Regions from separate parts of the Streptomyces sp. NEAU-YJ-81 genome, predicted to be linked through region 3. Evidence: riboswitches for the same ligand, from Rfam matches in the RefSeq annotation. Region 3 holds a riboswitch; each other region holds the start of a gene.
What was found. Region 3 has a riboswitch for S-adenosylmethionine ahead of J5X86_RS42225 (aminotransferase class V-fold PLP-dependent enzyme). Riboswitches for the same ligand answer to the same signal wherever they lie in the genome.
Positions count from the first base shown of each region.

Region 1: linked by a shared signal. The riboswitch ahead of J5X86_RS24465 (glutathione S-transferase C-terminal domain-containing protein) and the one ahead of J5X86_RS42225 (aminotransferase class V-fold PLP-dependent enzyme) in region 3 are both predicted to bind S-adenosylmethionine.
Region 2: linked by a shared signal. The riboswitch ahead of thrC (threonine synthase) and the one ahead of J5X86_RS42225 (aminotransferase class V-fold PLP-dependent enzyme) in region 3 are both predicted to bind S-adenosylmethionine.

Region 1 is NZ_JAGFNO010000011.1:216,256-222,722, forward strand. Features, by position in the region: gene J5X86_RS24445 (RNA polymerase sigma factor) at 1-152, shown strand, start outside; gene J5X86_RS24450 (CU044_5270 family protein) at 149-1,132, shown strand; gene J5X86_RS24455 (Fpg/Nei family DNA glycosylase) at 1,184-1,972, opposite strand; gene J5X86_RS24460 (PP2C family protein-serine/threonine phosphatase) at 2,056-3,198, shown strand; SAM riboswitch class IV at 3,285-3,431, shown strand; gene J5X86_RS24465 (glutathione S-transferase C-terminal domain-containing protein) at 3,762-4,607, shown strand; gene J5X86_RS24470 (Mut7-C ubiquitin/RNAse domain-containing protein) at 4,648-5,391, opposite strand; gene J5X86_RS24475 (ribonuclease BN) at 5,536-6,396, opposite strand.
Region 2 is NZ_JAGFNO010000001.1:976,287-982,753, forward strand. Features, by position in the region: gene otsB (trehalose-phosphatase) at 1-593, shown strand, start outside; gene J5X86_RS04290 (trehalose-6-phosphate synthase) at 669-2,147, opposite strand; gene J5X86_RS04295 (glucosyl-3-phosphoglycerate synthase) at 2,296-3,243, opposite strand; SAM riboswitch class I at 3,436-3,577, shown strand; gene thrC (threonine synthase) at 3,596-4,897, shown strand; gene J5X86_RS04305 (MoaD/ThiS family protein) at 4,894-5,172, shown strand; gene J5X86_RS04310 (cold-shock protein) at 5,582-5,788, shown strand; gene groL (chaperonin GroEL) at 6,168-6,467, shown strand, end outside.
Region 3 is NZ_JAGFNO010000034.1:13,532-19,998, reverse strand. Features, by position in the region: gene J5X86_RS42230 (Lrp/AsnC family transcriptional regulator) at 1-244, shown strand, start outside; gene J5X86_RS42225 (aminotransferase class V-fold PLP-dependent enzyme) at 362-1,768, opposite strand; SAM riboswitch class IV at 1,973-2,091, opposite strand; gene trpD (anthranilate phosphoribosyltransferase) at 2,187-3,260, opposite strand; gene J5X86_RS42215 (cytochrome bc complex cytochrome b subunit) at 3,427-5,067, opposite strand; gene J5X86_RS42210 (ubiquinol-cytochrome c reductase iron-sulfur subunit) at 5,064-6,119, opposite strand; gene J5X86_RS42205 (c-type cytochrome) at 6,116-6,467, opposite strand, start outside.

The DNA of each region.
Region 1 (6,467 bases), on a different contig from region 3:
TGCGGCTGCACCGGGCACGGCGGCGGCTGCGCGAGCAGATAGAGACCCCGCGCCGGGACGACCGGGTCTCGCTGGGGTGCACGAGCGGCAAGGGCGACATGGCCGACTGGGCTGACAGGGCCGGCAAGGCCCACAAGGATGGACACGCATGACCGACGAACTGGATCTGCTCCGCGAGGCCAACCCCGTGTCCGCCGACACCGGCCCCTGGCGGGACCGGCCGCTGGACGCGCGCGCCGAGCTGCTGCTGTGGCGGCTGCCGTCCCGGGACCGGGGGCGCCGTACCGTCCGGCGCGCGGTCTGGAGCCTGGAGGCCCTGGCGGCCGCGACGATCCTCGCCCTCGCGCTGACCGTCTCGGGCACCGGCTCCCCCTCCGCCGTGGCCGCGTCCAGGCCGCTGCCGCTGGTGGCGCATGCCTCCCGGGCGGACGTATCGCTGGCCGAGATCGTCCGGCAGGCGCGGGCCGCGGCCGAGAGCTCCGCCGAGAAGAGCAGGAGGGGCAGCCATCTGCGGACCTGGTCGCTGAGCATGGAGTCGGGGAAGGACGCGGTGACTCTTCCGCAGGAGTCCCTGACCCGCTGGAAGCCCGACGGCAGCGGTTCGCTCCTGGAAGTGGCCATCGATCCGCGCCACCCGGACCGCCCGGTGATCGCCGACGGTACGCCGCCACGTGCGGTCCACGACGGCAAGGTGCTGCGCGAGGAGAAGTATCCGGCCGGTATCAACGGGGCCAACGAGAGCTACTTCGAGGATCCTCCGGCCGGGGCCTCGGCACTGCGCGCCTATCTCGCCGTCTGGTCCCCGGGCGCGGACGACGACCCGGCGGAGCTGATCTCGGCCATCGAGGCGTTTCTCGCGGTGTGGACTCCCGGTCCGCGCCAGCGGGCGGACATCGTCACCCTGCTGTCCCGGATCGAGGGGCTGCGCCCGGCGGGCAAGGTCACCGACCGGCTCGGCCGGGAGGGGCAGGCGTTCCGGTTCACCCCCGCTTCCTCCGGGATGCGGTACCTGATCGTCCTCGATCCGGACGACGGCAACGTGCTGGACGTCGAGGAGACCGTCACCCGGGACGATCCGGAGTACAAGCTGAAGGCGGGCGACGTGATGTCGTACAAGGCATGGGTGTCCTGATCGATCGGACGCGAGGGCGCCAAGCGGGCCACGGGTCACCCCGGGCGGGCGTCAGCCGCCGTCCCGCTGGCAGTGGGGGCACCACAGGCTGGTCCGCCCCGCGATCCGGCCACGGCGCAGCGGATGGCCACAGCGGGGGCAGTGCGGGTCCGGGTCGTCGCGCTGTCCGGTGAGCCAGTCCGGGTCGTCCGGCACCCGCTCCGCCCGCACCGAGGCGCGCAGGACCTCGCGTATCGCGGTGTGGAGCCGTTCGTGTTCGTCGTCGGTCAGCGCGTTCGCCGGCCGCTGCGGATGGATCCGGGCCCGCCACAGGATCTCGTCGCCGAGCAGGTTGCCGAGCCCGGCGATCACGGTCTGGTCGGTCAGCGTGGCCTTGACGCGTCCGCGCCGCCCCGCCAGCAGCCGGTCGAGATCGGCCCGGCTCAGGGAGAGCGCGTCCGGGCCCTGATCGCCGAGGATCCGGTCGACGTCGGCTTCGGTGGCGGCGAGCCAGATGCCCTGGAGTTTGCGCTGGTCCTCGTAGCCGAGGCGGTGGCCGTCGTCGAGGTCGAAGGCGACGCGCTCGAACCGGCCGCCCGGTTCGGAGTCCGCCCCGCAGACCAGCCGCCCGGTCATGCCGAAGTGCACCACGACCGTGGGCCCGTCGGTGGGGGCGATCAGCCACTTGCCGTGGCGGCGCGGTGCGGCGAAGCGGCGGCCCTTGAGATCGCGCTTCAGCCGCTGCGCGGTCACCCCGTGCAGCACCCCCGCGTCGGCGACCTCCGCCCGCTCGACGCGGTGGCCCTGGGCGCAGGAGGCCAGCGTTCGCCGGAACCCCTCGACATCCGGTAGCTCGGGCATAGCGTCAGGCTACGCCCGGGGTCTCCGTCGCGCGTTACAGAGAACCACTCCTTTGGCGGCTTTCATCGGATAAGGTCCAAGTTATGCGATTCATGCGCTTCGCCCCGGGGGCGAGCGGTCGCAGCCATACGCTGTTCGCGGTCACACGGTGTCTGCCGTTCCTGGACCTGGCGGCGGTGCTCAGCATTGAGCTCTCCCCCGCGCACACCGTCTACACCGGCCCCCTGCTCTCCCCGGCGCCGGCGCTGGCGGCGGTGACCATGGGGCCGTTCGGCACCGGCGGGGTGGCGCTGCTCGCCATGGCGGTGAGTGCGATCACCGCCACCCACAACAACGTCTGGGGCAGCGAGATGGTGTACGCGAATCTGCTGGCCCTGCTGGTGGTGGCGCTCGCGAGCGTGGCGACCAGCGCGGTGCGGGTGCGCCGGGACCGCGAGCTGGCCCATGTCCGCCGGATCGCCGAGGTGTCCCAGAACGTGGTGCTGCGGCCGCTGCCCGCCCGGATCGGTGTCGTGAACACCGCCAGCGTCTATATGGCGGCCGAGCGCGACGCGCAGATCGGCGGGGACCTCTACGAGGCGATGTGCACCCGCTACGGAGTGCGGCTGATCGTCGGCGATGTGCGGGGAAAGGGGCTGGCCGCGGTGCGGTCCGCCGCGGCCGTGGTGGGCGCCTTCCGGGAGGCGGTGCACTACGAGCAGGACCTGGCCGAGGTGATGCACCGCTGTGCGGCCGCGCTGGCGCGCGAGTACCAGCTGCTGGACCGCTCCCAGCTCCAGGACCCGCAGGAGCTGGAGGAGCAGTTCGTCACCGTGCTCCTCGCCCAGGTGTCGGACGAGTCGGTCGAGCTGATCAACCGCGGGCATCCGCCGCCCCTGGTGATGCGCGAGCACAAGGTGCGCTCCCTGGACCCGGCGCGCCCGCTGCCGCCGCTCGGCCTTGAGGAGTTCCTCAGCCCTCCCCCGATCTGCGTCGAGACCTTTCCGTTCCTGTCCGGTGACCGGCTGTTGCTGCACACCGACGGCGTGGTCGAGGCCCGCAACCAGTACAACGAGTTCTTTCCGCTGCACCGGACCATGGAGACGCTGGACGGCGCCACCCCGGGCGAGTACCTGGACCGGCTGCGCCACGCCCTGGTCCGGCATGCCGAGGGACGGCTGGCGGACGACGCGGCCATGGTCCTCATCGAGCGGGCCACCGGCGGCGCGCGGCGGCCGTTCCGCTGAGCGGGCATCCACCGTGCCGTCGGCCCGCGTTGGCCATCCCGGCATGGGTTGACGCCCTCGCGGAGCGCGACGACACTGTCAGGGACGGTCACGATTGTCAGTGCCCACCGTGCGGAATCCCCGCTCAGGTGGGTCATCGGCCCCGGCTCGCTGACAGGCAACCCTTCTCCCGCGACGGGGTGCCCCCGGGTGACGACCAGGTTCCGTCGGTGTGGACGGGACAAGCGCGGTCTCGCTGCTTCGCGAGCCCCCGATGATGGGATCGGTGAGATGCCCAGGACCGACAGCGACGAGGACTGCGCCCGTCGGCGTCCCCGGCCGTGGTCCCCGCTCCGCCGTCGCCACCTCCTGACCAGGCGTCTGCACATCGATCTGCTGCGCATCTGCAGCGCCGCCAGTCCAGCCGGCTGAATCGACGCGGTCACCGAGCGCGGCCCAGCGCGCCGGGGTCCGGTGTGTCCCGGCACCGTCCCGGCGAACGCCCCGCGCGGGCTTCCCTTCCGTTGCGCCATCGGCGCCGCCCAGACCGGCGGGCCGGGGCTCCGTCCTTGCCTTGGAGAGCCATGTCCGAGACGTTTCCGGTCAGTTCAGGTCCTGCCGCTCTTCTCGACCCCGACCCCTGCTCGCCCCGCCCCCGGATCGCCCCGCCCACTCCGCCGCACCGCTTCCGCAGCCGCATCGGCGTCGACCTCGCCGGTGGCTTCTATCCGGTGCCGCATCGCTACCGGCTCTATCTCTCCGCGAGCTGTCCCCTCTCGCTGCGCGTCTCCATCACCCTCGATCTGCTCGGGCTGCGGGACACCGTCGCCACCACCCTCGTCGGACTCCCGGACGACACCCCCGAAGCGTTCGCCGCACTGCGCGGGGCCTACGAGGCCACCTGGCACCGCTACGGCGGACCGGTGGACGCGCCCGCGCTGTGCGACGGCTGGACCGGACGTGTCGTCAGCAACCACACGCCCGACATCCTGCGCGACCTCGCCGGCCACCTGAGCGACCACAGCGGACCCGGACGTCCCCGGCTGCGCCCGGCGCCCCGCGCCGCGGACATCGACGCCCTCCGCGAACTCCTCGACGACGACATCACCCACGCGGCGCGGCAGGCCGGGACGGCGCGCGAGGCGGAGTGCCGGGACGCCGCGCTGGAGCGGCTGCTGACCGCCCTCGGCCGGCTCGACCGCAGGCTCGCGGCCGCGCCATACGCACTGGGAGACGAGCTGACCGCCGCCGATGTGGACCTGTGGGTGGCCCTCGTCCAGCTCGACACCGAGCACCGGCTCCGCCTGGACGCCGACGCCGCCCAGCGGGTCTCCCGCCATGGGCGGCTGCGCGCCTATGTGCGGCGGCTGCACGCCCATCCGGCCTTTCACACCGCGATTCCGGAGGCCCTCCAGGACGACGTGTCCTGAGCTCGCGCCCAGGACCAGGCGCCCTGCCCGGCGGCTCCGCTCAGGGCAGGGCGGCCCGGGCGTCGCCGAACTCGTCCATCGCCCCGGCCACGATGGCCTCCAGCCGGGCGTGGTGGGCGCCACGCCAGTAGACCCGCTCGCAGACCGTGCAGCGGGCGAAGACCTCGTACGTACGCCGGGTGCCGTGCTGGAGCAGCTCCCGGACCGACTCCTTGTCGGCGTCCTCCAGCGGGCCGTTGCAGGCGGTACAGCGGGTCCAGGGCGCGAGGCTCGGGGTGAACCGGCCGAGGACGTCCCGCAGTTGCTCATCGGGGCGGTCGCTGTAGACATACGCCCCGGCCCACAGCTCACGGCGGCGCAGCAGCCCCCGGTCGCGGGAGAGCAGCACCCGGCGCTGGGCGGCGGAGCGCGCGGCGAGCTCGGGGTCGCCGATGTCCTCGCTCTCGTACGCGGCGTCCACGCCCAGCAGCCGCAGCCGGCGCGCGAGCGTGCCCAGGTGCACATCGAGCAGAAAGCGCAGCGGGGCGCCCGGCACCCGCTGCGGGCGGACGACCGGATGGACCTCCACGGTCTCCCCCGCGCCCGGCACATGCGAGACGGGGGTCTCCTCGCCGTTCACCACCAGCCGGCCGACCTCGGTGAGCGGGACCCCGAGCGACTCGACGACATGGCCGAGGGTGGAGACGCCGTCGGTGACCACGGCCGTCCAGGGGCGGCGCCGCTCCTGGACGGCGAAGAATCGCAGTTCAGGGGCGAGACTGAGGTGGATCTCGGGTCCGTTCACACCGCCAGCATGCCAGGCGCGCCCGGCCCGGGGCGACGGCGTTTCGGGTCCGGCCCCGGGCTTGACGATCATGGAAGCGACCACCGGCGGGAGGCGTCGCGCCAGGGTTCGCGGGCCACTCCCGCGTGATCGTCGGCCGGGGCGTCAGTCCGCCGGTGGGGCCGCTTTGGCCCGGTCGCGCCGCCGCTTGCGGCGCCATGCCACCATCCGCAGATACTCCTCGTACAGCACCCGGCCCAGCAACGCACCGCCGAAGACCACGTATCCGACGCCGACCAGCCAGGACTGGACGACCAGGACGGTGCCGACCGGGCCGTAGGAGACGGCGTTGGAGGCGATCAGCGGGGAGAACACCAGCTGGGAGAAGACCCGCAGCCCCAGCAGCCCGACGCCGGTGGCCAGCGCGCCGGGCAGCAGGGCGCCCCAGCTGATCCGCCCGCCGAGCAGCAGCCGCTGCGACCACCAGAAGAACAGCACTGTGCCCAGCACCGCCACCAGCACCCGCGAGATGCCGGGCTCCAGATGGGCGGAGAGCAGCAGATAGCAGATCAGCACCACGAACCACACCAGATGGCGCCAGGCGGTGTGCCAGCGGCCGGCCGGAAGCTCCCACACCTTCTCGTAGCCGACCTGCAGCACCGTGCCGAAGCGCAGGCTGAAGACGGCCAGCGTCGCCAGACCGAAGGCGGTGGTGGACTCCAGCGCCTGCTTGGGCGGGGCGAACAGCTCCTGCACCTCGTCCCGCGAGGTCGAGGAGAGCCCGAGGCCCTCGGCCAGCCACTGGGCGAAACCGAGCCGGTCCACCGGATCGGCCGCCGCGACCACGATCAGCAGGGGCACCAGGGTGAGAAAGCCCAGGGCGGCGAAGCCCATCGCGCGGTGCAGCAGCTCGAAATCACTGCCCCGCCGCCATCCGCGTCCGATCGCGGACCGGTGGAACGCGTCCTCCAGCCGCCGCCACCACCTGGGCCCCCGGGAGCCGGACGCGGACCGATGCTCGGACATACACCCACTCCCCTACCGGCGCCACCGGCTCAGCCCCCGGCAGGCGGGAACGCGCGCCGGGCGGCGCGCGC
Region 2 (6,467 bases), on a different contig from region 3:
CCGAGGGGCTGCACGGGCTCGTCGTCCTCGGTCTCTACGGCGCCGAGCGCTGGGACGCGGCGAGCGGCGCCGTCCAGGCACCCGAACCGCACCCCGGCGTCGCCGCCGTCCAGGCCGAACTCCCCGCCGTCCTCGATGAGTACGGCGCTTCGCAGGGCACCTGGATCGAGGACAAGGGCCGCGCCGTCGCCGTCCATACCCGCCGTGCCGAGGACCCGCAGGCCACGTTCGAGCTGCTGCGCGCGCCGCTTCACGCCCTGGCCGAGCGCCATGGGCTGATCGTCGAGCCGGGCCGACTGGTGCTGGAGCTGCGGCCCCCTGGCATGGACAAGGGCGTCGCGCTCACGGAGTACGTACGGCGGACGGGCGCGGAAGCCGTGCTCTATGCGGGCGACGACCTGGGCGACCTGGCCGCGTTCGCGGCGGTGGAGCGGCTGCGCGAGGAGGGTGTGCCGGGGGTGCTGGTGTGCAGCGGCAGCACGGAGGTGACCGAACTCGCCGAGCGGGCCGACCTGGTGGTCGACGGCCCGGCGGGCGTGGTGGAGCTGCTGTCGTCCCTGGCAGACGCGGTCAGCGGCGCCAACGCTTCGTAGAGCCCGCCCGGACCGCGCCGGTCACCTCGTAGGTCCGTGGCTCAGAAGCCCGCCGCCACCGCGAAACCCTCGCCCCTACAGCGCCCGCAACTGCGCCAGGAACCATGCCTGGGGCGGCAGCGCGGTCGCGGCGGCGGCGAGTCGCTTCGTACGGTCCGCGCGCTCGCCGTCGCTCATGCGCAGCGCCTCGTCCAGCGCCCGGGCCGTGGCCTCCACGTCGTACGGGTTCACCACCAGCGCGTCGTCGCCCAGCTCGGCGTACGCCCCCGCCTCCCGCGACAGCACCAGCGCACATCCCCGCTCGGAGACCACCGGGACCTCCTTGGCCACCAGGTTCATCCCGTCCCGGATGGGGTTGACCAGCGCCACGTCCGCCAGTCGGTAGGCCGCCAGCGACCGTGCGAAGTCGTCCTTCACATGCAGGGCGACCGGGGTCCAGCCCTCCGTGCCGTACTCGGCGTTGATCTCGTCCGCGAGCCGCCGCACCCGCTCGGTGTAGTCGCGGTAGACCGAGAGGTCCTGGCGGGAGGGGTAGGCGAAGGCCACATGCACCACGCGCTCCCGCCACTCGGGGTGGGTCTCCAGCAGCCGCCGGTAGGCCAGCAGCCCGCGCACGATGTTCTTGGACAGCTCGGTGCGGTCCACCCGGACGATCGACTTCCGGTCCGGCCCGATCTGCGCCCGCAGATTGCTCAGCCGTTCGTCCACATCGGCCTGCCGCGACCGCTGCCGCAGGAAGTCCGCGTCCGCGCCCAGGCCGTGGACGCCCAGTCGGGTCTCCCGCCCCTCGAAGCGCACGGCCGTCGGCGGGCCGTCGCCGTTGCCGTCACCGTCACCGTCGCCGTCCCGGACGATCTCCGCGCCCAGCACGGCCGCGCAGCAGTCGGCGAAGGCGCCGGCCCAGCGCTCGGTGAGGAACGCGGCGCGGTCGCCGCCGAGGATGCCCCGCAGCACACCCGCCGCGACGTCGTCCGGCAGCAGCCGGTAGTAGTCCGGCGGGGCCCAGGGGGTGTGCGAGAAGTGACCGATCCGCAGGTCGGGGCGCCGCTCGCGGAGCATCGCGGGCACCAGCGCCAGGTGGTAGTCCTGCACCAGGACGACGGCCTCGTCCACCGCTTCCTCGGCGAGCGCGTCCGCGAAGGCCGCGTTATAGGTCTCGTAAGCCGCCCACTGGTCGGCGAACTCCGCGTCGAAGACCGGCTCGACCGGGGTCTGGTAGAGCAGATGGTGGATGAACCACAGCACCGAATTGGCGATGCCGTTGTACGCGGCGGCGAAGACATCCGGCGCGATGTCGAGCATCCGCACCTGCTGGCCGCCGGTGTCACCGGGGTTCAGATGGTTTTCCCCGGCGCGCCGGGCCGCCTCGCGATCACCCTCCCCGAGCGCCGCGCACACCCACACCGCGTTCGCGTCCGGGCCGATGGCGCTGAGGCCGGAGACCAGCCCGCCACCGCCGCGCCGGGCGGTGAGCGAGCCGTCCTCGCCCAGGGTGTACGAGACCGGACCACGGTTGGACGCGACCAGGATCGGGGCGGTGCGCGGAACTGCCATGTCGCGAGCCTAGCCAGCCGCGACCCCGCGCAAACGTACGTACGGTTTCTTGCCCCGTAGGCGGTATGGGGCGGCCTGTTTCCGCCCCGTAGGGGCTATCGCCTGATGCCGGGGTCCCGGGGTCATCACGCCGCGCCGCCCGGGTGCGTCACGCCGCGCGCCGCTCCGCGTACTCCGGTATCTCGATCATCGGCGGCCGCTCCTCGGTGTCCACAGCCGTGGTGCGCGGCTCGAAGCCGTTGTCGCCCCGGTCGAACTGGGTCAGCCGCGGCCGCACCAAATGGCCCCGGGCCAGCCGCAGCTGCGCGGTGCGGTAGATCGCGGCCGCCATCCGGCCGAGCGCCAGCCCGTCCTGGTGGCGGTGTTTGCGCACCCCGATGTCCACCTGGCCGAGCGCGTCGAGACCCACCGTGTGCAGCGCGTCGACCAGCAGCCCCAGCTCGACCCCGTAGCCGACCGGGAAGGGCAGCCGCTCCAGCAGCGTGCGGCGCGCCGCGTACTCACCGCCCAGCGGCTGGACGAATCCGGCCAGCAGGGGCCAGTGCAGATTCAGCAGCGGGCGGGCGACCAGCTCGGTGACCCGGCCGCCCTGGCCCGCCAGCTCGCCGAGTGGGCGGTCGTACATGCCCTTCACGAGCTGCAGCGTGGGGTCGGTCAGCAGCGGACCGACGATCCCCGAGACGAAGCGCGGATCGAATTCCCGCAGGTCGGCGTCGATGAAGCAGATGATGTCGCCGCTCGTGGCCAGCAGGGACCGCCACAGCACCTCGCCCTTGCCGGGCAGCGCGGGCAGCCGGGGGAGCAGCGAGTCGCGGGGGACGACGGTGGCGCCCGCCGCCGCGGCGACCTCGGCGGTGCGGTCCGTCGAGCCGGAGTCCAGCACCACCAGCTCGTCCACCAGCGGCGCCGCCTCGCCCATCAGCTCCCGGCGGATTGTCGCGGCGATCTCGCCGACCGTGGCCTCCTCGTTCAGGGCGGGCAGGACCACGCTCAGGGTCGTCGCCGAGCCCCGCTTCGCGTCCAGCAGGCGGTCCAGCGGCCGGTCGTCGGCCGACCAGGAGCGGTGCTTCAGCCAGCGCTCCACCTCATCCAGCACCTGTGTCTCTCCCTGCCGTGGTCGCTGTGATCCATCTCGCGCATCGGACGGCTAGCTCAACCATCCGGGCCGTCGGTTACAGTCTTGAACAACGCGCATGGCCGTCGTATGTCGGGGTCGACCTCGGTGTTTACCGAGGAAGCCCGTGATGATGCCGTGCTGACAAACGCCCGGGTCCGCCCGGTGCCATACCGCTCATCCAGAGGGGCAGAGGGAACGGCCCGTTGAAGCCCCGGCAACCCTCCAGCTGATCTCGCATTCCGCAGCGAGGCTCCCAGCTCGGGAAGGTGCCAATTCCGTCTCGTGGCGAAATGCGTCGCGAGGAAGATGAGGAGAAAGGGCCTCGCCATCCATGGCTGTGCAGTCAGTAGAAAGCTCAACCACTTCCTCCACCTCCGACGCCTCCGGTGCCTTCGGTCCCGCCATCGCATTGTCCTGCCGGGAGTGCGGTGAGCGGTTCGATCTGGGCCCGATCTTCGCGTGTGAGGTCTGTTTCGGGCCGCTTGAGGTCGCGTACGAGCTGCCGGCCGGCGACCCGGAGGAGCTGCGCCGGCGCATCGAGGCCGGTCCGAACAGCATCTGGCGCTATGCCCCGCTGCTGCCCGTCCCGGCGGACGTGGCGGACCTGCCCAGCCTGCACCCCGGTTTCACCCAGTTGGTCAAGGCCGACAACCTCGCCCGTGAGCTCGGCGTCACCGGTGAGCTGCACATCAAGGACGACTCCGGGAACCCCACCCACTCCTTCAAGGACCGGGTCGTCGCCATCGCCGTCCAGGCCGCCCGCACCTTCGGCTTCACCACCCTCTCCTGCTCCTCCACCGGCAACCTCGCCGGCGCGGTCGGCGCCGCCGCCGCCCGTGCGGGATTCCGCTCCTGCGTCTTCATCCCGCACGACCTGGAGGCGGGCAAGGTCGTCATGGCCGCGGTCTACGGCGGTGAGCTGGTCGGCATCGAGGGCACCTACGACGACGTCAACCGCTTCTGCAGCGAGCTGATCGGCGACCCGGTGGGCGAGGGCTGGGGCTTCGTCAACGTCAACCTGCGGCCGTACTACGGCGAGGGCTCCAAGACCCTCGCGTACGAGATCTGCGAGCAGCTCGGCTGGCGGCTGCCGGACCAGATCGTCATCCCGATCGCCTCCGGCTCCCAGCTAACCAAGATCGACAAGGGGCTGAAGGAGCTGATCGCGATCGGTCTGGTCGAGGACAAGCCCTACAAGATCTTCGGCGCCCAGGCCGAGGGCTGCTCCCCGGTCTCCGCCGCCTTCAAGGCCGGCCATGACGTCGTCCGGCCGCAGAAGCCGCAGACCATCGCCAAGTCGCTGGCCATCGGCAACCCCGCGGACGGCCCGTACGTCCTGGACATCGCCCGCCGTACGGGCGGCGCGGTGGAGGACGTGAACGACGAGCAGATCGTCGACGCGATCAAGCTGCTCGCCCGCACCGAGGGGATCTTCGCGGAGACCGCGGGCGGGGTGACCGTCGGCGTGACCAAGAAGCTGATCGAGGACGGTCTGCTCGACCCGTCCCTGACGACCGTCGTGCTCAACACCGGCGACGGCCTCAAGACCCTCGACGCGGTGGCCCCCACCACGGGTCCCTCCGCCATCATCCGCCCCACCCTTGACTCGTTCCGAGAGGCTGGTCTCGCATGAGCGTCAACGTCCGAATCCCGACCATCCTGCGCACCTACACCGCCGGTCAGGCCGAGGTCCCCGCCGAGGGCGCGACCCTCGCCGAGGTCCTGGCGGACCTGGAGAAGAACCACCAGGGCATCGCGGCCCGCGTGCTGGACGACACCGGCAAGCTCCGCCGCTTCGTCAACGTCTACGTCAATGACGATGACGTCCGCTTCGCCGATGGCCTGGCCACGGCTACCCCGGACGGTGCCGGGATCTCGATCATCCCGGCGGTCGCGGGCGGCTGCTGACCCCGCGTCCACCCTCCTCACCTTTGGCATCGCCCCGTCCGGGGACAACCGGACGGGGCGATTCCGTGTGTGGAATCGCGATACAGTTGCCCGGAATCCCCGATGGCCCCCGGGCCGGAACCACATATGAGAACTCGTCAAGTTGTGCGTAAAGTGTGAGCGCGAATTGTCGGGTTGGTTCCCTATGTCCCGCCCGGCTTGCCCGAACTTCACATAAATTCTCACTTTTAACCGTTCGGCCGTGCCCAGAATTCTCGTCCGATTGACCTGTTGCAGAGGGCGTTGGGACGGATACATTCAGCGGCGGTCGACGCGTTCCGGCGCACACCCCCCACATCCGGGGGGTGAGGTCTGACCCGGGTCCGCGGAGTGCGGTCCTGCGCAAGGGCCAGCAATAGGGGAGTTAGGAATGGCTCAGGGCACCGTCAAGTGGTTCAACGCGGAGAAGGGGTACGGCTTCATCGCGGTCGACGGTGGTGCGGACGTGTTCGTCCACTACAGCGCGATCCAGATGGACGGGTACCGCACCCTCGAGGAAGGCCAGCGGGTCGAGTTCGAGATCTCGCAGGGTCAGAAGGGCCCGCAGGCCGACATGGTCCGCGTGGCCGTAGGCTGACGCGCCGACGCGACGCAGCTGAACAGTACAGTCCGAAGGGTCCGTGTCCCGGCCAGGGTACGGACCCTTCGGCGTGTCCGCGCTGAATTGTTACGGGGTTGGCGTCGCTTCGTCCCCGGGGGTGGATGGCCTCCGGCCGCTTGCGCCCACCCGTCGCCCGGCCGCCACCCCCCAAGGATGGCCTCCGGCCGCTTGCACTCTATAGGTCCGAGTGCTAATCATTGGCGTTAGCACTCTGACGTTGAGAGTGACAGAAGGACCGGGTCGGTGAGGCCCGCCAGGCCATGCGGGGCAAGGAACCGTACGGCAGGCAGGCCGTCCGTCGCGGGCGCCAGCGCGGTCCGGAGCAATCCACCCCGTCTTGGGAGGACCACTTCACATGGCCAAGATCATCGCGTTCGACGAGGAGGCGCGGCGCGGCCTCGAGCGCGGGATGAACCAGCTCGCCGACGCCGTCAAGGTCACCCTCGGCCCCAAGGGCCGTAACGTCGTCCTCGAGAAGAAGTGGGGCGCCCCCACGATCACCAACGATGGTGTTTCCATCGCCAAGGAGATCGAGCTCGAGGACGCGTACGAGAAGATCGGCGCCGAGCTGGTCAAGGAGGTCGCGAAGAAGACGGACGACGTCGCCGGTGACGGCACGACGACCGCGACCGTCCTCGCCCAGGCGCTGGTCAAG
Region 3 (6,467 bases):
CCGGATTCCGGAGACCGCCGAGAAGATCGCCGCGCTGGAGAACGTGAGCGAGGTCTACTCGGTCACCGGCGCACACGATCTGATCGCGATGGTCCGGGTGGCCCGGCACGACGACCTCGCGGACATCATCACCGGCCAGATCAGCAAGCTGCCGGGGGTGGCCTCGACCGAGACGCACATCGCCTTCCGGACGTACTCGCAGCACGACCTCGAGGCGGCGTTCGCGATCGGCCTGGACGGCTAGGGTCCTTCCCACGGAGATCCGCCAGAAGGGCCCTAGCGCCACGCCCTCGGCGCTTCGGCCCCGGCACCCCCGGGGCCCAGCGGCTCCCTCAGCCCCGCCGCCTCCGGGCCCAGGGGCTCAGCCGCGGTCCGGGACGCAGCGGCCGTCCTCGGTGCGGTAGCTCCACCGGGCACCCTCGCGCACCAGCTCCTTCACGGCGCCCACGAACCGCTCGACATGCTCGTCCGGGGTGCCCGCCCCGAAGCTGACCCGGATCGCGTTCAGCGAACGCTCCCCCGGCGCGGCCTCCGGCGCGCCGCATTCGCCCGGCTCGTCGGGCTCGCTGTCCAGCAGGGTGCGGACCAGCGGATGCGCGCAGAAGAGCCCGTCGCGTACGCCGATGCCGTACTCCGCGGAGAGCGCCGCCGCGAAGTGGGAGCTGTTCCAGCCCTCCACCACGAACGACAGCACGCCGACCCGGGGGGCGTCGTCGCCGAACAGCGAGAGCACCCGCACCTCGGGCACCTCGGCCAGCCCCGCCCGCACCTTCTCGATCAGCTCCCGCTCACGGGCGACCAGGCCCTCGAAACCGGCCTCGGCCAGCGCCCTGCACGCCGACGCGATCGCGTAGACGCCGATGACGTTCGGCGAGCCCGCCTCGTGCCGGGCGGCGGTGGTGTGCCACTCGACGTCGACGCCCCCGTCGTCCCTGCGCGTCACCTTACGGCTGGCACCACCGCCCGCCAGATACGGCTGGGCCGCCCGCAGCCAGTCCGCGCGCCCGGCCAGCACACCGGCGCCGAAGGGGGCGTACAGCTTGTGCCCGGAGAAGGCCACCCAGTCGACGTCCGCCTCCGCGATGTCCACGGGGTGGTGGGGGGCGAGCTGCGCGGCGTCCAGGACGATACGGGCGCCGTGTGCGTGCGCGGCCGCGGCCAGCTCCCGCACCGGCCACAGCTCACCGGTCACATTGGACGCGCCGGTCACACAGACCAACGCCGGGCCCTCGGCGCGCCCCGCGAGCGCCTTCTCCAGCGTCTCCACCGCCTGCCGCGGGGAGCGCGGGGCGCTGAGGTAGCGGACGGTGACGTCCTCCCGCTGCTCCCACGGCAGCAGCGAGGCGTGGTGCTCGGTCTCGAAGACGAAGACCTCGGTGCCCCGCGGCGCCACGGCGGCCAGAAGGTTGAGCGAATCGGTGGTGGAGCGGGTGAAGACGACCTGGTCGTCCTCGCGGCAGCCGAGGAAGGCGGCGACGTCCTTACGGCTGTTCTCGAAGAGGTCGGTGGAGAGCTGCGAGAGGTAGCCCGCCCCGCGGTGCACGCTGCCGTAGTAGGGCGCGTAGGCGGCGATGTCGTCCCAGACCCGCCGCAGCGCGGGGGCGCTGGCGGCGTAGTCGAGCGCCGCGTAGGTCACCTCGCCCCCGGTGACCAGGGGCACCAGGACATCGCTGCCCAGCACGGGCAGCGGCTCACAGGCGGCGACGGAGGAATCGGCGGAAGCGGCAGCGGAGGCGGCGGAAGCGGTGGCAGCAGGGCGCGCGGACATGGCGAAGTCTCCCGGGAGGGTCGAAGGCGTGAGAATGCGTAACGCGCACAAAGACGGCGGTAAGCCGGCCGTCAGGGCGCGGAAAGTCGCTCGACGCACGGCCACACCGCACGGAGCACAGGAGGGGAAACGGGCCGCTCGGCCCTAGCGCATTCGCTGCATCACGGAAGAACTCCCTCGACCACCAGGACCCCTAGTGCGAGGGGTCCGCGCTTGCCGCCGGCCTCGCTGCCTGGCGGCCTGGTCATCACCCGGGGCACCCCGCCACGGACGGAGGGTTGCCGGACAGCGGGCCGGGGCCGTAGTCGCTGTCACTCGTGACCTGGCCAGGAGTATGCCATGCCGTACGACGGCGCCCATACCCTGTCCGCATCCCGGACAAGGCACGGACAGAACATGGGCACCGTAAGGGTTCCGCCTAGGCGTGGGTGGCCCGTACCCACCGCTCCAGGACGTCGCGCGCCGCGCCCGAGTCGATGGACTCGGCGGCCCGCGCGACACCCGCCGCGATCCGCTCCGCCAGGGGCTTGTCCCCCGGCTCCGGCTCGAGCGCCACCAGCGCCGACGCCGAGTTCAGCAGCACCGCGTCCCGGACCGGGCCCCGCTCGCCCGCCAGCAGCCGGCGGGCCACATCGGCGTTGTACGAGGCGTCCGCGCCGCGCAGGGCCTCCATGGGGGCCCGCTCGATGCCCACGTCCCGCGGGTCGAGGGTCTCCTGGCGCACGGCGCCGCCCCGGACCTCCCACACCTGGGAGGTCGTGGTCACGGTGAGCTCGTCCAGCCCGTCGTCGCCGCGGACGACCAGCGCGGAGGAGCCCCGCTCGGCCAGCACCCCGGCGATGATGGGCGCCATCCGGGCGTCCGCGACCCCGGTCGCCTGGCACTTCACCCGCGCCGGGTTGGTCAGCGGGCCGAGCAGGTTGAACGGGGTGGCGACGCCCAGCTCGCGGCGGGCCGAGGCGACATGCCGCAGCGACGGGTGGAACTTCACCGCGAAGCAGAAGGTGATCCCCGCCTCCTCCGCGACCTCGACCACCCGCTCCGGGGTGATGTCCAGGTTGACGCCGAGCTTCTCCAGCACGTCGGAGGCGCCGCTGGCGGAGGAAGAGGCGCGGTTGCCGTGCTTGACGACCCGCGCGCCGGTACCGGCGACGACCAGCGCGGACATGGTGGAGATATTGACGGTCCTGGCGCGGTCGCCGCCGGTGCCGACGATGTCCACGGTCGCCCCGGGCACCTCGATCACCTTGGCGTGCTCGTACATGGCCCGCACCAGCCCGGCCACCTCGGAGACCGTCTCGCCCTTGGCGCGCAGCGCGATCGCGAAACCGGCGATCTGGGCGTCGGTGGCCTCGCCCCGCATGATCCGGTCCATGGCCCACGCGGTGTCGTCGGCGTCGAGGTCCCGGCCGGCGATCAGCGAGCTCAGTACGTCCGGCCAGGTGCGGGCCGTCGCGGTGCTGTCGCCTCCGGCGGGGGTCACAACGTCCATGGTCCGCTCCTGGATCCGTGGGGGTGGGCAGGGAAGGGGCCGCGCACGTCAGCGGCCCGCCGCCAGCCTATCGGCAGCACGACCAGGGCCCCGGCCGGACCGTGTGGTCCGGGCCGGGGCCCTGGTCTGTGGCGTCAGCTGACGTGCGAGAGCGGTACGGCGGAGATCAGTGGTGGCCGTGGCCGCTGGTGATCTCGTGGTACTCCTCGCGGGTCGGCTTCGGAATGACGTTGTCCTCGCCGTAGTAGCCCTTGGAGAGCTTCGAACGGACCCGCTGCGCGGGCGTTACCTTCCGCTTGACCCCGTTCTCGTCGGTCTCGGGGCCGATCTCGTAGGGCTCGGGCTGCTCGTGCTGGGTCAGCATGTGCAGCTGCTCCTGCGCGAGCGGCTCATGGACCTCGACGAACTCACCGTGCGGCAGCCGCTTGATGATGCCGGTCTCACGGCCGTGCAGCACCTTGTCGCGGTCGCGCCGCTGGAGGCCGAGACAGATCCGCTTGGTGGCGATGAACGCCAGGACCGGGCCGGCGAAGAAGCCGATCCGCACGAACCACGTGATCGAGTTGATCGAGAGGTGGAAGTGGGTGGCCCACAGGTCGTTACCGCCACCGATCAGCATCACGAAGTACGCGGTCAGCCAGGCGACACCGAAGGCCGTACGGGTCGGGGCGTTGCGCGGGCGGTCCAGGATGTGGTGCTCGCGCTTGTCGCCGGTGATCCAGGTCTCGATGAACGGGTAGAGCCCGATCGCGAAGAGGACCAGCGGGAAGAGCACGATCGGGATGAACACGCCCAGGACGAGCGTATGACCCCAGGCGGTGATCTCCCAGCCGGGCATCACGCGGACCAGACCCTCGGCGAAGCCCATATACCAGTCGGGCTGGGCACCGGTGGACACCTGGTCGGGCCGGTAGGGACCGATGGTCCACACCGGGTTGATGGTCGCGACCGCGGAGAGGACCGCGATCACACCGAAGACCAGGAAGAAGAAGCCGCCCGCCTTGGCCATGTAGACCGGCAGCAGGGGCATGCCGACGACGTTCTTCTCGGTCTTTCCGGCCCCGGGGTACTGCGTGTGCTTGTGGTAGAAGACCAGGATCAGGTGCGCCACCAGCAGGCCGAGCATGATGCCCGGCAGCAGCAGGACGTGGACCGGGTAGAGCCTCGGGATGAGGTCCATCCCGGGGAACTCGCCGCCGAAGACGAACATCGAGATGTAGGTGCCGACCACCGGGATCGACAGGAACACGCCCTCGATGAACCGCAGACCGGTGCCGGAGAGCAGGTCGTCGGGGAGCGAGTAGCCGGTGAAGCCGGTCAGCATGCCGAGGAAGAACAGCAGGAAGCCGAACAGCCAGTTGATCTCACGCGGCTTGCGGAACGCACCGGTGAAGAACACGCGCATCATGTGCGTGAACATGCCGCACAGGAAGACCAGCGCGGCCCAGTGGTGGATCTGCCGGATCAGCAGACCGCCCCGCACCTCGAAGCTGATGTCGAGCGTCGAGGCGAACGCCTCGGACATCTTGACGCCCTGCATCGGGACGTACGGGCCGTGGTAGGTGACCTCTTCCATGCTGGGATGGAAGAACAGCGTCAGATACACACCCGTGAGGATGATGATGATGAAGCTGTAGAGGCAGACCTCGCCCAGCATGAAGGACCAGTGGTCCGGGAAGATCTTGCGCATATTGGCCTTGGCCAGGCCGTAGATGCCCAGCCGGCCATCGGCCCAGTCGGCGACGCGCTCGCCCGCGGGCGCTTTGCCGCGGCGCTGCTGCGCACCGCTGTCGCTTGTAGTACTCATCCGCGCTCCCAGTAAGCAGGACCGACGGGCTCCGGGAAGTCGCCCATGGCTTCGAGGTACCCCTGGTCGTTGGCCCTGATCCGCAGCTGCGGCAGCGCGTGACCGGCCGGACCGAAGATCACTCGGCCACCGTCGGAGAGGTCGAAGGTCGACTGGTGGCAGGGGCACAGGACGTGGTGCGTCTGCTGCTCATAGAGGTTGATCGGGCAGCCGACGTGGGTGCAGATCTTGGAGAACGCGACGATGCCCTCGTGCGACCAGTCCAGCTCGCGCTTGTCCTTGATGTTCTCCGGCTGCAGCCGGACCAGCATCAGGGCCGCCTTGGCGATCTCCGTCTGGAAGTCGTGCTGGTCCTCGCTCATGCCCTCGGGCATGGCGAAGGTGAGCGAACCGACGGAGATGTCCTCGGGGCGCAGCGGCTGCATGGTGTTGTAGTTCATCAGCCGCTTGCCCTTGGCCCACTTGGTGTGCCGCAGCTTGGTGCCCGGCAGCGGACCGAGATCGCGCAGCAGCACGACGCCGGAGAGCGGCACCAGCGCGAGCGCGCCGAAGAGGGTGTTGCGGGCCAGCTTGCGCCGGCCGAAGCCGGACTCCTTGGCGCCGGCGGCGAAATCCTCGAGGACCTTGGACTTCACCTCGGGGCTGGCCTCGATGGGGTGCCGCTCGTCGGCGATCTCCTCATCGGACATCAGGGTGCGGGCCCAGTGGACCGCGCCCGCGCCGATGGAGAACAGCGCGATGCCGAGCGTCACACCGAGCGCGAAGTTGAGCGCGCTGATGTGCCCGATCGGGAAGACGTAGATGTACTTGTCGACCGGCAGCGCCACATACGCGGCGATGAAGGCGATCGTGGCCACCATCGAGACCGTGAAGAGCAGGGCGACGGTGCGCTCGGAGCGCCGCGCGGCCCGCTCGTCGATGTCCTGCACACGGTGCTCGTGCGGGGGCAGCCCCGGGTCGGCGAACGGGTCCTCGACCGGCCTTACGGCGCTCTCGGCCCCTCGCTCTTCCGGCAGCTTGTCTTCTGCTTCTGAAATCTCGTGGCTACTCATGACTTCTTGGCCTTTGCGGTCCGGGCGGCGACCCAGATGGTGAGGACGATCATCGCGCCCATACCGAAGACCCAGCCGAACAGACCCTCACTCACCGGGCCGAGCCCGCCGAGCTCGAGGCCACCGGGGGTCTTGCTCTTGTCGCTGTTGACCGTGTCGAGGTAGGCGATGATGTCCTGCTTGTTCTTCGCCGGCATCACGGTGTCGGGGAAGTTGGGCATGTTCTGCGGGCCGGTCTGCATGGCCTCGTAGAGATGCTTGGCGCTGACCCCCTCGAGGCCCGGTGCGTACTTGCCGTTGGTCAGGGCACCACCCTTGCCGGCGAAGTTGTGGCACTGCGCGCAGTTC